Regions from separate parts of the Solibacillus sp. FSL R5-0449 genome, predicted to be linked through region 1. Evidence: riboswitches for the same ligand, from Rfam matches in the RefSeq annotation. Region 1 holds a riboswitch; the other holds the start of a gene.
The links. Region 1 has a riboswitch for FMN ahead of MKY27_RS05725 (ECF transporter S component). Riboswitches for the same ligand answer to the same signal wherever they lie in the genome.
Positions count from the first base shown of each region.

Region 2: it holds a riboswitch for FMN, as region 1 does, so the genes downstream of both, ribE (riboflavin synthase) here and MKY27_RS05725 (ECF transporter S component) in region 1, are expected to answer to the same signal.

Region 1 covers NZ_CP150239.1:1,190,024-1,197,656, forward strand. Annotated here, with positions in the region: gene MKY27_RS05710 (ATP-binding protein) at 1-296, shown strand, start outside; gene MKY27_RS05715 (RNA polymerase sigma factor SigX) at 463-996, shown strand; gene MKY27_RS05720 (hypothetical protein) at 993-2,216, shown strand; FMN riboswitch at 2,321-2,495, shown strand; gene MKY27_RS05725 (ECF transporter S component) at 2,739-3,314, shown strand; gene brnQ (branched-chain amino acid transport system II carrier protein) at 3,492-4,844, shown strand; gene MKY27_RS05735 (YitT family protein) at 4,894-5,751, opposite strand; gene MKY27_RS05740 (MerR family transcriptional regulator) at 6,069-6,464, shown strand; gene glnA (type I glutamate--ammonia ligase) at 6,505-7,633, shown strand, end outside.
Region 2 covers NZ_CP150239.1:1,826,704-1,834,336, forward strand. Annotated here, with positions in the region: gene MKY27_RS08890 (DUF2812 domain-containing protein) at 1-733, opposite strand, end outside; gene MKY27_RS08895 (DUF2812 domain-containing protein) at 900-2,078, opposite strand; gene MKY27_RS08900 (PadR family transcriptional regulator) at 2,071-2,388, opposite strand; gene ribE (6,7-dimethyl-8-ribityllumazine synthase) at 2,523-2,990, opposite strand; partial or broken gene ribB (3,4-dihydroxy-2-butanone-4-phosphate synthase) at 3,033-3,617, opposite strand; gene ribE (riboflavin synthase) at 3,631-4,266, opposite strand; FMN riboswitch at 4,388-4,522, opposite strand; FMN riboswitch at 4,623-4,759, opposite strand; gene MKY27_RS08920 (VC0807 family protein) at 5,129-5,812, shown strand; gene MKY27_RS08925 (transcription initiation factor TFIIIB) at 5,836-6,039, shown strand; gene MKY27_RS08930 (hypothetical protein) at 6,118-6,297, opposite strand; gene metE (5-methyltetrahydropteroyltriglutamate--homocysteine S-methyltransferase) at 6,309-7,633, opposite strand, start outside.

The DNA.
Region 1 (7,633 bases):
ACAATGCGATTCGCCATACACCTGCAGATGGATCCGTAACCGTTTCGATAGAAAATGAGCAAAACTACGCTAAAATTCAAATCAAGGATACGGGGCAGGGCATTCCGCAAGATGATTTACCGTATGTATTCGAACGATTCTACAAAGCGGATAAAGCGCGTACACGTTCAAAAGGCGGAACTGGCTTAGGTTTGGCCATTACAAAAAACATTGTGGAAGCGCATAACGGCAGAATATCGGTTGATAGCGTGGAACAGCAAGGAACAACCTTTACATTTTACTTGCCATTACCTTGATAAAAATAGGGTAATGGAATTATGTTAGTCTTAAAAAGTTTATCATTTTGAATTGTTCAAAGTGATAAACTTTTCTTTTTAACTGACTAGATCTTTTGGAAGCGGATGATTAGTTGTAACTTTTTTGATTCGAAAACGACAAATTACGTGAATGGAGGTGGGATGGGTGCAGCAATCCATTTTCCATCGATTATACGATACGTATCATCAGGATGTTTTTAATTTCTTATTTTACTTAGTAAAAAACCGTACCGCAGCTGAGGATCTTGCCCATGAAGTATACGTTCGTGTATTGAAATCATACGACCGTTTCGAAGGGAAAAGCTCGGAAAAGACTTGGTTGTTTTCTATAGCGAAAAATGTGGCGATCGACTATTTCAGAAAAAAGCAAGTTCGTGATAAGCATGCATTTACAGCGTTTGATTGGGAGACAGAGCAACTTGTAAGCCCAGTCCCTTCACCTGAACAATTTACCGAATTAAATGATCAGCTCCATCAATTACTGGTAGCGTTGGAGGAATGTTCAGGTGATCAGAAAATGGTTATTATCATGCGGTTCATTCAGGAACTTTCAATTCAGGAAACAGCGGAAATATTAGGGTGGACGACCGGAAAGGTTAAGACGACACAGCACCGTGCTTTAAAGAATTTGCGGCTGTTATTGGAAGCGCAAGAAGGAAGGGAGGCGAATCCATTATGAAAAAGGAGCATTGGGATGAAAAAGAGATTGAGCTTTTTCTGAAAAAAGCACCGAAAGTAACCGATCATCGTTCAAAAGATGAGGTATTCAATCGTTTAATGGATGAAGGAGCATTTAATGAAGATCCGCCTCAACTACAGCCAAACAATCAAAAAGGCATTCGATGGGCACCATTGTTCTTTTCCATTGCATCCATATTTATTATTGTTTTGATCAGTGCGCAATTTATAGGTAATAATGAGTCGGTCTCTATGCAAAATGAAACATTCGATCTTGCCGATCCGGAAACCGAAGAGAATATGACAATGAGCGCAAAAGAAGATGCATCTACCCAAACTGAACGCTCGATGATTAATAGTTTCTCAACGGAAGCACAGCCAGAGCGGACTTTAGTTTATGAAGACGAGCTGGAGGGCAACACATTATTTACAATTGGTCTTGCAGGGGACGATGCGGAAAGTGTACCTGTAAGCATATTGATTCCTAATGAAGTTGTTGCTGAAAAAACGGGTAAAGAGAATCCGACGTTGCTGGAACTTTATAACACATTCAGTCCTCTGCTGGATGAACAGTCACTTGGCTTTAATGAATACCATCCGTATAAAGGGGAATTGCGTGAGGAAGGGGATAAGCTTGTCCATATGTTGCCGGAAGATCACCAATATGATGCGGGAACAGCGTCCTTATCGAATTATCTAGGGTCCCTTATTGATACTTTCAGCGGTGCATATACGGAAGTGGAAATAGAAAATACGGCCGGAACACCAATTTACTTTGACCATATTGGTGATGTTAATGAGCCGTTTTTATTAAATGACGAGAATGCTCAATATAATTATTTTATGTATCAGATGCGGAATGGCGCTGTATATTTAAGTCCGAATTTCCGAATGAGCTTTACAGATGTGCAAGAAGCAATCAAAAATATGACGGTGGAAGCAAATGATATATACAGAACGGTCATCTTGCCTGGTGTTTATTTAAAAGTTGAAGAAGCAGATGCAATCGTTACGATCACATTCGAAGAACCTTTAAACCTGGAGAATTATGAACCTGCTCAAGCAATGCGAATGATTGAAGGATTAATCATGACAGCGGCAAGTTTTGATAAACAGGTAAAGTTTGAAAATATCGTACAGGAACAATGGGGCGGTTTTGACTTCTCAAAACCAGTAGAGAAGCCGGTTGCGGCAAACCGTATCCATTATGAATTTCAATAATTCAAATAATTTTACTAGGAATTGTAAGCAATAGGCTTTACAATTCCTTTTTTTTATATATAATAATAGTTATAGCAAGGTAATTGCTACATAATTTCATATTGATTCATCTTCGGGGCAGGGTGTAACTCCCGACCGGCGGTAATAAAAGTTGTAACCTCTGACCATTTACTTGGAGGAAGTTATGTCAAACTTTTCGAGCCCGCGAGCCACTTTTTGTGTGCAGGATTTGGTGCAATTCCAAAGCCGACAGTATAGTCTGGATGGGAGAAGGTGAAGGTACGGTCGTCATTTTTTGAAAATGCCGTGCTTTGCAGTATTTATTTCTAATTCCTTATTTGTTAACGGAATATTTTTCGTATACCAAAAAACAGGAATGGCTGCAGATGCACAGATAGACCCTTTATTTAAGTGTGCCTATTTCTCCCTTATGCTCTAGTTTAGCATAAGGGTTTTTTCATGAAATGATTTGATACGTCCTTTCTTCTTGCGAGATGGAATCAGCAAAGAGGAGAGATTTTTATGCAAAAAAGAAGTTTAAAGTTACGTTCATTCGTAACGATTGCAATGCTGAGTGGGGTTTCATTTGTATTAATGCTGTTAAACTTCCCACTACCATGGTTCCCGGTGTTTTTACAAATTGATTTCAGTGATGTGCCAGCATTGATTGCGGCAATTACGATGGGACCTGTTGCAGGTATCCTAGTTGAACTGGTTAAAAATGTGCTGGACTGGATTTACACAGGGGCTCCTGAAGGGATTCCGGTAGGTCATATGGCTAACTTCGCTACAGGTGTATTATTCATTTTACCAGCTTACTATATTTACAAAAAATTCCCTTCTGCTAAAGGGTTAATGACAGGTTTAGTAGTATCAACGGTTGTCATGTCACTTGGAATGGCGGCATTAAACTATGTGGCGTTCTTGCCGCTGTACACGTACTTACTAGGCTTCGAATATAATATGTACGAAACGATCGTATTAGGTATTTTACCGTTTAATATTGTTAAAGGGATTATGATGTTTGTAGTTGTGACGATGCTTTACCGTACAATGCGTGTATGGATTGAAAATCAGCGCAAACAATATTTAGCTTAAATTTTATAAGAAATTACGGAGCGATGTCGAAAAGTGTTAACTTTATGACATTGCTCCTTTTATATTTACTATTACTATTGTCATTCTGTTATCGTGCTGATATGATGTGGTACATTGTTAAGAAAATTTGGACGTTTCATTTATACACCATGAAATGACATCTTAGGAGAGAATATGATGGACAAGAAAATACCATTTTCAACCTATGCAGTAATCGGCACGATGCTGTTTGGGATGTTTTTTGGAGCAGGAAATTTAATATTTCCGATTCAAATGGGGCAATTAGCAGGGACAAATTATTGGCTTGCGCTAATTGGCTTTTTAGTTACGGCGATTGGTTTGCCGTTTTTAGGGATTTTGGCAATCGGATTGTCGGGAAGTAATGGCTTGCGTGATTTAGCAAGTAAAGTACATCCGATGTTTGGTTTGTTATTTGCATTGGCTTTATACTTAACGATCGGGCCATTTTTTGCAATTCCGCGTACAGCAACAGTACCGTTTGTCGTGGGATTTGAACCGTTTATCGATCCTTCACAGGCAGCATTGTGGCTGGCGGTATTCAGTTTTGTTTTCTTCGCGATCGTTTTTTACTTTTCGTTAAATCCGGCGAAAATAATGGATATTATCGGAAAGTACTTAACGCCGGCATTTTTGATTTTCTTATTTGTATTGATCGGAATTAGTCTGTTTTCTCCTATGGGGAAATTCGTTGAGCCTGCTGGAGCCTATATTAACGAGGCATTTATGACAGGGTTTAAAGAAGGTTATAATACGATGGATGCGCTTGCTTCACTTGCGTTCGGTATTGTAGTCATCCATGCGATTAAACGGACAGGTATTACAGATAAAAAAGAAATTGCAAAAGCGACTTGGAAATCGGGTATTTTTGCAATGGCATTAATGATGCTCATTTATGGTCTGATTGCTTACATGGGAGCATCGAGTGTAACGGCAATTGGTACATTTGAAAATGGCGGGCAAATTTTTGCGGCGGTTGCTGATCATTACTTCGGTTCGTACGGCGCGATTTTATTGGCGATTATTATTGTACTGGCATGTTTGAAAACAAGTATCGGGCTCATTACTTCGTGCAGTGAGTTTTTCCATGAGGTGTTTCCGAAAATCAGCTATAAAACATTTGTAGTCATGTTATGTGTTGTTTCGTTTATCATTGCAAACTTTGGGTTAACGAATATTATTACCTATGCGATTCCGGTGCTGATGTTCCTTTACCCGCTGGCAATTGTATTAATTATACTGGCGCTTTTAGGTCCGTTGTTTCAATACAAAAAGCCTGTATTTGCATGGGCGATTTTACTTGTCTTCTTTATAAGTATAATTGATGGCTACAATGCACTGATCGGAAGTGTGCCGGCATTTGAAATGAGTATGCTGACATCTGTTTCGACGGTCTACGCGGATTACTTGCCGCTGTATTCAATTGGGTTAGGTTGGATTGTTCCGGCTGTAGTGGGAGCGGTTATCGGATTATGTGTTCCGAACCGTAGTAATGATGTAAATAAAAATTAAAAAATGTGTGTGTAAAAGGAGAAAATCCTTTTACACACACATTTTCTGTTTAATGGATATTTTGTTTTTTGAAGCTGCCGCCTTTAACTTCAACCACTTCATATACAGTCACAAAGGCATTCGGATCGATTTCACGAATGATTAACTTTATTTTACTTTCTTCCATCCGGTTGATTACACATGTAATTTCTTGGAATTCCTGATTGGAGTAAGCACCGTATACCGTATTGAACGTCGCGCTTCGTCCTAAACGGTCGCGGATTGTTTCGACCATTTTAACAGGTTCTTTTGTAATGATTTTATACGTTTTGGAACCGCTTAGTCCCTCTTCAACGATTAAAATAACTTTTGATGCGATATAGTACGCAATCGCTGATAACAATGCACCTTTAAATCCGAAAACAAACGATACAACGATGAAAACGAAAAAGTTTAAAAATAGAATGAGGTCACTTGTACTGAAAGGCAGTTTTCTTGAAAGCAGCACAGCAAGCATGTCTATCCCATCCAACGCACCACCATTACGAAGTGCTAACCCCATACCGATACCTAAAATGATTCCCCCTACAACTGTAATGAGCAAGGCATCGCCCGAAATGATTGTCGGTACATGGTGCATAAGTGAAGTACCGATCGCTAATGATGCAATCCCGATAACAGAATTAATCGCGAAGGTTTTTCCGATTTGTTTATAGCCTAAATAAATAAACGGGATGTTTAATAAGGCAATCAGCATGCCTAATGTTAATGGTGTTAGTTGAGAAATAACGATACTAATCCCTGTGATTCCACCATCCGATACGTTATTTGGTATTAATACAGCTTCTAATCCGTAAGCGGCAATCAAACCGCCGATAATAACGATGATTTTTTGTCCGATTGACTTTGCGATGTCTTGCTTCGTCATATAATTCCTCCTCAATTTGCATGGTAACAATTATACATCAATTTTGGCTAGGTGACTTTTCAACGGGTAAATTAACCGATTTTTTTACGTAAAAAATGGAAATTAAGTTATGTACTAATGGATGCTAATAAAATTTTATTTTATTTTATTGTGAGATATGTCTTGAAATGTAACATGGGTTAAAAATCCATTTAAGGGAATGTTCGAATTATGCGATTAAATCGTTCTAAAAAACGTATGTTAGTTTTTATAACATTAGATTGACAGTGGATGTTACATTCGTTTAAAGTAAATGGTAAGAAGAGGGAGGCGAGATAATGAGTCGAGAATTTCGAAGAGCGATGCCGTTACTGCCGATTAGCATGGTAATGCAATTGACTGAATTAACGGCCAGACAAATTCGTTATTATGAAGAACATGAACTAATCGTCCCTGCTAGATCAGAAGGGAATCGAAGGATGTTTTCTCTTGATGATATTGATGCGTTGCTGGAAATAAGGGAGTTACTCGACCAGGGCATTAATATGGCGGGTGTCAAAAAAGTATTTGCGATGAGATCGAAAGAGTATGTAAAGAAACCTGACGTAGTTCGCGTGACAGATACAGAATTGCGGACGATATTGCGTGAAGAAATGCAGCAAGCGCAGCGCATGCAAAAGACATCACTACGTCAAGGCGATTTATCGCGTTTCTTTCAATATAAAACTGAGTAGGACCAACTAAAAAGGAGAGTGTTGAAGTATGGCAAATGTAATGGTGAATGGAACAAGCAAAGCGACGAAAGAAAGCATTAAAAAAATAGTGGCAGATAAAAATGTAAAATTTATTCGTCTGCAATTTACTGATATTTTAGGAACAATCAAAAACGTTGAAATTCCGGTAAGTCAGTTAGATAAAGCGCTGGATAACAAAATGATGTTTGACGGTTCTTCAATTGAAGGTTTCGTGCGTATTGAAGAATCTGACATGTATTTGCGTCCGGATTTAGATACTTTCATGATATTCCCATGGACTGCAGAAAAAGGGAAAGTTGCCCGATTAATTTGTGACATCGCACGTCCGGACGGCTCTCCTTTTGAAGGGGATCCACGCTCAAACTTAAAAAGAATGTTAAAAGAAATGGAAGACTTAGGTTTTACTAGCTTTAACTTAGGGCCTGAGCCAGAATTCTTCTTATTTAAATTAGATGAAAAAGGTAATCCGACATTAGAATTAAATGATGATGGTGGCTACTTCGACTTGGCACCAACTGATTTAGGGGAAAACTGCCGCCGCGATATCGTATTGGAACTTGAGGAAATGGGCTTTGAAATTGAAGCATCACACCATGAAGTAGCTCCAGGTCAACACGAAATCGACTTCAAATATGCCAACGCGGTGGAAGCGTGCGATAATATTCAAACGTTCAAGTTAGTAGTAAAAACAATTGCGCGTAAACATGGCTTACATGCAACATTTATGCCAAAACCATTATTCGGTGTGAACGGTTCAGGAATGCACTTCAACTTATCTTTATTCCAAGGAAGCAAAAATGCATTCTGGGATGAAGGGGAAGACTTACAGTTATCAAAAACAGCGAAACATTTCTTAGCAGGTGTATTAAAACACGTTCAAGGATTTACAGCGGTGACAAATCCGACTGTTAACTCATACAAACGTTTAGTACCTGGCTATGAAGCACCTTGTTATGTAGCATGGTCACCAAAGAACCGTTCACCATTAGTACGTATTCCGGAATCTCGCGGTCTATCGACTCGTATTGAATTACGTTCAGTTGACCCGTCTGCAAACCCGTACTTAGCGATGGCTGTTATTTTGGCTGCAGGATTGGATGGCGTGAAAAATGAAATCGAGCCACCAGCACCGGTTGACCGTAACATTT
Region 2 (7,633 bases), 640 kb from region 1:
TTACAAACGGTAGCGATGAATCTTCTTCCGGTAATGTAAGTGTATCCATCTGAAGTAACTGATAAAACGGAATGAAAATCGCAAATAAAGATATTCCCATAGTCATTACATTAACTATTATGTTATTGCGATAAAAAATCTCCCATGGTTTATGATGATTATCATAATTTTCTTCATTCATATTGCGTCGTATGCGTGCAATACCTAGAAGTCCCATTGCCATGGAAATCAAGTAATAGAGGTTCAACAATGAGAGGACCATTGTTGTAAATATATGACCTTCAATTAATGTCAATGTTGGTGTATTTCCTGTGAACCAAATACTGCCAATTAGCCAAAAAAGGGCTATCACAGCCAATAAAATAAAGATGAAACTTATCAATGTTTTCTTGAAAAGGGCATTTGCTACAGTTATTTGCTCTTCCCGATCTATTGGGGGTTCATTTATTTTACGATCTGTCGGTGCAGCGAATACGTGAAAATGGCGGTCACTCGCAATATAGTCCCAGCCGCTTTCTTCAAATAACCGGATTTTTTCACTTGATATATATTTGCTTTTTGCGAGTTCCAGCCGGTAATCCATTCGTTTACGATCACCTTTTTTAAATTTCGCAAAATGTGTGCCAATCTCATAAAAATGAAGACCTTGCTCAGACATATCTGAAAACCAGCTTTCATGTTCCTTGATGCGCCAATATTGGCCCGGTCTTAATCTGCGTACGATTTCTGCCATCGCTCTCCCTCCTTATATACCTGACCTAACCATAGAATAGAAGGGAAAGTTTGTAAATAATTAATTAGGACCAGGAAAGCATTTCAGCACTTCCTGATGCACTAAAAATATTCTCAGCACAAAGGCAACCCTGCCCATGCAGGATTGCCTTTTACACCGCTTGGAACTATCTTTCCGCAAGCAGCACTATTTTCTGAGCTGCATTTTCCACTACTACATCCAGATCTGCATATCCGTAATAACGTATATACATTACCACCTTACCTTTAGAAGCAACTAATTGCTTCCATTCTTCATCCTCGCGCGTAACAAGATGATCAAAGACAGGGTGTTTCCTTTCGATGAAACTTTCCCTCTCATCCCCATACGTATGCCACTCCATCAAGTCAGACAGCAACGGTTTAGCGAATGCCTGAAATGTTAAATTGTATATTTCAGAAGAAACGCTCGGTGAATAGGTTCCGCTTTCTTCCAACCACATTTCGTCCGTCTCGAACTGTACGGGTGCAAAGATACTCCAATTTGTTGTATAACGGTTTGCCCAACCGAATTCATCTGTATAATATTCATCCCTGTTCAGCTGTGGATTTTGTTCGATATCCGCTAAACGGACAAACGGCAAGTTTTCGTCATTCTTTGGAAGTGTAAAGGTATCCATTTTTTTCAGTTGATAAAATGGCATAATTAAGCCGCATACAAGAATAATCCCTATAAAGACAACCGACAATATACCATTTTTCCGCAAACTCTTTTTCCATGGAGCGTGATGATTGATGGCTTTGCCTTCATTTAAACTTTTTTTCAATTCTTTAATCGCCAGCATTGCTTTTACCGCATTAATAACATAGTAAATATAAAGGATCGTGATGGTACTTTGCTGAACGACATATCCTTCAACCAACCGTAAAACAGGCGTTCCATCCAAAAACCACATCGCCAAAAGCATACCTAAAATCAAGGCTACTCCCAGAGAAACCCATACTAAATTAAATACGAGTTTTTTATAAAGCCGCTGTAAAGTAAATGCCTGCTCAGCTGGATCTGTATGAATTTCAGGTGCTTTTTTTTCAGTTGGCGAAGAGAAAACATGAAACCACTGATAGCTTGTAACATACTCCCAGCCGTTTTCCTCGTACAGATCTATTTGCTCATATGTAATTAACTTTTTACCTGTCACTTCAATGCGGTATTCGATTCGCTTCGGTTCACCTTTTTTAAAATGAGCTAAATTGGTTCCCATTTTATGAAGATGGAGTCCTTGTAACGACATATCCGAAAACCAGCTTTCGTGTTCTCCGATTTGCCAGTAGTTGGTTGGTCTGATTTTACGCACTACTTTACCCATCGTTTCCCTCCTCTAATACACTGCTGTCGGAAATTAGAGATTTCAGACGTGCATATTCGTTTCTTAATGCATGCTCACCATCTTCCGTTATTTCATATATTTTTCTGCGGCCATCATCTTTTGACAAAACAATGAGACCGTCTTTTTGCATTCTTGATAGGACACCATATAATGTGCCGGGCCCCATTTTCAAACGGCCTTTTGATACTTCTGTAATGGATTGCATTAGCTGATAACCATGATTAGGACGCATTAATGCCAACAGGACATAATACATTGCTTCCGTCATCGGTCCGCCATTATAAGACATATTCATTCCTCCAACTATTATGTCACGCGATATATCGTATAACATAACAATAAACTACAGGAAATAATTTGTAAACTTGTTATTGAAAGCAAAGAAAAACCACCTCAAATTTTTGGAGTGGCGTTCAATAATCTTTATTTAAACATTTTATTCAAGTTTGCCATTTCAATGGCAGACATTGCGCTGTCATAGCCTTTATTGCCTGCTTTCGTACCAGCACGTTCGATTGCCTGTTCGATATTTTCAGTTGTGACAATGCCGAAAATTACCGGAACGCCTGTATCCAAGCCCGCTTTTGCAATGCCTTTAGCTGCTTCGTTACATACATAATCATAATGTGTTGTAGACCCGCGAATGACTGTACCTAAACCGATAACGGCATCATAGTTATACGTTTCAGCCATTTTTTTTGCTACAAACGGTACTTCAAATGCACCTGGTACCCATGCTGTATCAATATTTGCTTCGTCAACACCATGTCTCTTCAGGCCATCAATTGCTCCGCTTAATAATTTATCATTTATAAATTCATTGAATCGTCCAACGACAATTCCGATTTTCAAATCTGTTCCGACTAATTGTGCTTCAAATGTTTTTCCCATTATAAATTGCTCCTTTTATACCAATACGGTAGTTAATTTTATATATTGAACTAAGTCTTCGATAGTAATAAATTTCAAGTTATGTTTTTGTGCCAGCTTTTTGAGCTGCGGCATGCGGGCCATTGAACCGTCTTCGTTCATAATTTCACAGATGACCGCTACTTCATTCGAACCGCATAGCTTTGCCAGATCGACGCCCGCTTCCGTATGTCCGCGGCGTTCCAACACGCCTCCCTGTTTTGCAATGAGCGGGAACACATGGCCCGGACGATGAAAATGCTCAGGTTTTGTTGCAGGATCCAGTAATGCTAACATTGTTTTAGAACGCTCAAATGCACTTATACCAGTTGTTGTATGGATATGATCGATACTAATCGTAAAAGCCGTTTGATATGTATCGGTATTGCTTTGCACCATCGGATGAAGGGAAAGTCTTTCTGCAATGGCAGAAGAAATCGGTGTACATATTAACCCTCTTCCATGAAGTGCCATGAAATTGATATTTTCCGGTGTAGCAAATTCCCCTAAAACAAGAAAATCCCCTTCATTTTCACGGTTCTCGTCATCTGACACAATAATAATTTCACCGTTTTTCAATGCCTGAATTGCTTCTTCAATCGTATTCATTTATACCACTCCTTTAAAATCCAGTACGTTGCAAAAAGTCCATTGTTAGCGTACTTCCCGTTTGATTTTGCAAATGTTTTTTTACATATTTTCCGATCAGATCTGTTTCAATGTTCACAACATCTCCCGGCTTTTTAAAGCCTAATACGGTCTGCTCATATGTATGAGGGATTAAGGAAATGGTAATGAATGTATCCGTCACGTCAAAAATTGTTAAACTCGTGCCGTCTACTGTAATTGAGCCTTTCTTAATGCATTCTGCAATCAAATGCTTTTCCATTGCCAGGTCAATATAAACGGCATTGGCAACAGGTCTTTTACGTTGTATTGTCGCAATCCCATCAACATGGCCTGAAACAATATGCCCGCCAAAACGACCATTCGCCGACATCGCCCGTTCCAGATTGACAGGCATTCCTGCTGCTAATTGCTGGAGGCTTGTTGCTTTGACCGTTTCTGGCATGACGTCCGCCAAAAATACGGATGACGAGAATTGTTTCACTGTCAGACAGACACCGTTAACGGCAATGCTGTCCCCGAGTTGAACATCCTCTAAAATTTTGCTTGCGCAAATGGCTAGTTCCATCGCTTGTGTGGACTGGCTGATTGTATCAACCGTTCCCAGTTCTTCAATGATTCCTGTAAACATCCTGCTCACCTCTTTTTAAAATTAAAAAAAGAACCCCGATTGATTTCGGAGTTCGATGAGAGCAAAATTGAGCATCATCAAATAAGCTTTTTGAAGTTAATTTTCAAAAAACTGCTGACATTGCTTCCTTCTCCCATCCAGACTATAACTGTCGGCTTTGGACTTGCACCAAATCCTGCACACAAAAGTGGCTCACGGGCTTAGAGGTAAACTCATCACCGTCGATTGGGAATTTCACCCGACCCCGAAGGAAATTATTTTTTTCAATGAAATAAAAAAATCCCGTCACAAAGGCGCGACAGGAAAAGTGTATAGCAAAAAATCACATTTAAAATCAAATTTTTAAAAATGTGTTGCCATTCCTTCTCCCATCCAGACTATAACTGTCGGCTTTGGATTTGCACCAAAATCCTGCACACATAAAGTGGCTCACGGGCTTAGAGTTCAACTCATCACCGTCGATTGGGAATTTCACCCGACCCCGAAGGAAATTATTTTATTTGAAAGTTATTGTAACATAAATAAACTCAAAAGCTAATAGTATTTTTGCACCTACTTACTTTTAGTTTCCCAATCCTTTTATCTCTATTCCCCTCTATGAAATTAAAATTTTGAAACTTTCCTTAGAGGTAATTCGTAGAAGAATATACATAATATTACAATAAAATGAAAGGAGTTATGTGAAAAGCACTGAAGTAGTTCTGCTAATAATAATTAAAGCGTTCTTTAGTTTGCTTATTAGCTTATTTCAAATTATTAAAATACAGTATATAGTGTCGGATAATCTTCAGTAATATAATTCATTTAACACTTTATATACATTATTAAGGGTATTTAAGAATTCAATGTAATGGAGGCTTTTATGGCGAATAATTCACAGTCAAATAAATATTTTATCTTTTTGGAACTACTTTTCTATGCAGTCCTACCTTATGCGATATGGAAGTTTGGGCGGGAGCCATTTGGTGACTATGCCGCGATGCTGCTGTCCACCGTTCCCGGTATAATTTATACAATTTACCGCTTTGCAAAAGATCGGCAGTTTAATGTGACGGGCTTGTTTATTTTAAGCTCGATGCTTATAGGTACTACGGTTGATTTATTGGCAGGCTCAGCGGAGCAAATGATTTGGAATAATGTTTATTTAGGTCTTTTTTACACATTTATCTATGGAATATTATTTATCATTAAAAAGCCTTTTCCTTTGTATGTTGCAATTGATTTTGCCTACTTGCAAGGCTATGCAAGAAAGGACAGCAAAACATTATTTTTCCAAAAAGGAATTTTCGGATGGTTTCAGCTGATTCAGGTTGTGTTCATAATTCGAGGGCTCGTTATGGCAGGAATTACGGTCTTTCTGTTGCGGAAATACGGGATTGACGGCTATGGTGATATGCTAATTTATAAACGAGTGGCAAGTTGGGTATTTTCAGGAATTGTCATGGGGATGTTCTTTTATATTAATGTAATTGTGCAAAAATACACGAATCGAATGCAGGAAAAGCAGGAAGAGAAGCTGACAGAACATGATATTGTTGCCGAGTAATTAATTTCGAAAGGATGATAGAGATGACATCGATCGTCAAAGTAAATGAATGCCCTAAATGTGGCGGTACGGAGTTAGGAAGAGGAAAACATAGCGGGTACAGTGTGATGTCACCTGTTAATAAATTAAGTTTAGGATGCAATATTGAATATATTATTTGTACGGATTGCGGTTTTATTATCGAGGGCTATGTTGTAAAGCCTGAGAAATTTAAAGGGACTTTTTAATAAGATATCACGATTACAAATAGCCCATTGCATATTGCAATGGGCATTGTATTTTCTATTTGTTTATAAAAAATTCTTTCATCCTACTAATTCAGCTTTTACAGAATAATATGCTTTTTGAATCTCCTTTGCATCTGCTGGGTATGTCGCTATCAACTCATTACGTAACTCTTTAAGGCTTTTTGAATAACTTCCTGTAAAGCCATTCATTATAGCTGCCAAAAACACAGGATTGTAATTTCTTTTCATTCGTCTCATAGTAACCGCCCCTAATTCAACTGTTTAAGTCGCTCTTTTGCGGCCACCATATTTTTCAATGATGCAATGGTCTCTTGTTCCGTACGAGTTTTCAGGCCACAATCGGGATTGATCCAAAATTGTTCTTTTGCGATTACTTTTTTACTATTTTCTATAATGGTTGCCATTTCTTCCACAGTTGGAATACGCGGGCTATGAATATCATATACACCTAAGCCAATTCCAAGTCCATATGGTGTTTCTTTTAATACTTTTATCAGCTCACCGTGACTTCGTGACGTTTCAATTGAAATCACATCCGCATCCAATGATTCTATTACATCAATAAAATCGTTAAATTCACAATAACACATATGTGTATGAATCTGGGTCGTTTCACGCACACCGCTTGTCGCTAATTTAAATGCAGCTACACTCGCATCGATATAAGACTTATGCAGACTTTTACGTATTGGCATACCTTCTTTCAAGGCAGGTTCGTCTACTTGAATTATATTGATTCCCGCATTTTCAAGTGCCCTTACTTCTTCTCTCAGTGCCAAACCGATTTGATAAGCTACTTCTGAGCGTGCTAAATCATCTCTTACAAATGACCAGTTCAATATGGTAACGGGTCCCGTCAACATCCCTTTGACCGGCTTTTCCGTAAGTGATTGTGCTGCACTTACTTCCTTTACTGTCATCGGTTCTTTCCATTCAACATCTCCGTAAATAAGTGGCGGTTTTACACAGCGCGATCCGTACGAAACTACCCATCCGTTTTTCGTAAACGCAAAGCCATTTAATTTTTCACCAAAAAATTCGACCATGTCTGTTCGCTCAAATTCCCCATGGACGAGAACATCTAGACCAAGTTCCTCCTGAATCGAAATCCAACGTGCGGTTTCGTTCGCGTTGAATGCTTCATACTCTATTGTTGTAATTTCTCCTTTACGCCATAAACTACGGTTTTTCTTAACTTCTGCGGATTGCGGGAAACTCCCGATTGTTGTTGTAGGATAGTCAGGTAACTGTAAAAAGGCACGTTGTAGCTTACTACGCTTGTTATAGTTCTCTGCTCGTTTAAATGCTTCCGGTGTTAATGCGTTTACTTGTGCATGTATAGCTTCCTTTTGTCTTGATTCATGCAGCGCCAAAGTGCGAATTGCTTTTTCGCTTTCTAAAAAAGCCTTATTATGAGGAAATTCCAGGTGAAGTATCTTCCCTTTAATCATTTGCAGTTCCGTTATTTTTTCATTTGCGAATGCTAAAGCATTTAGCAGCTCTGGCACAATGCCATCCTCTCCCGCTGTTGTAACTGGCACATGCTGAAGGCTACACGAGGTTTGTAGATGTA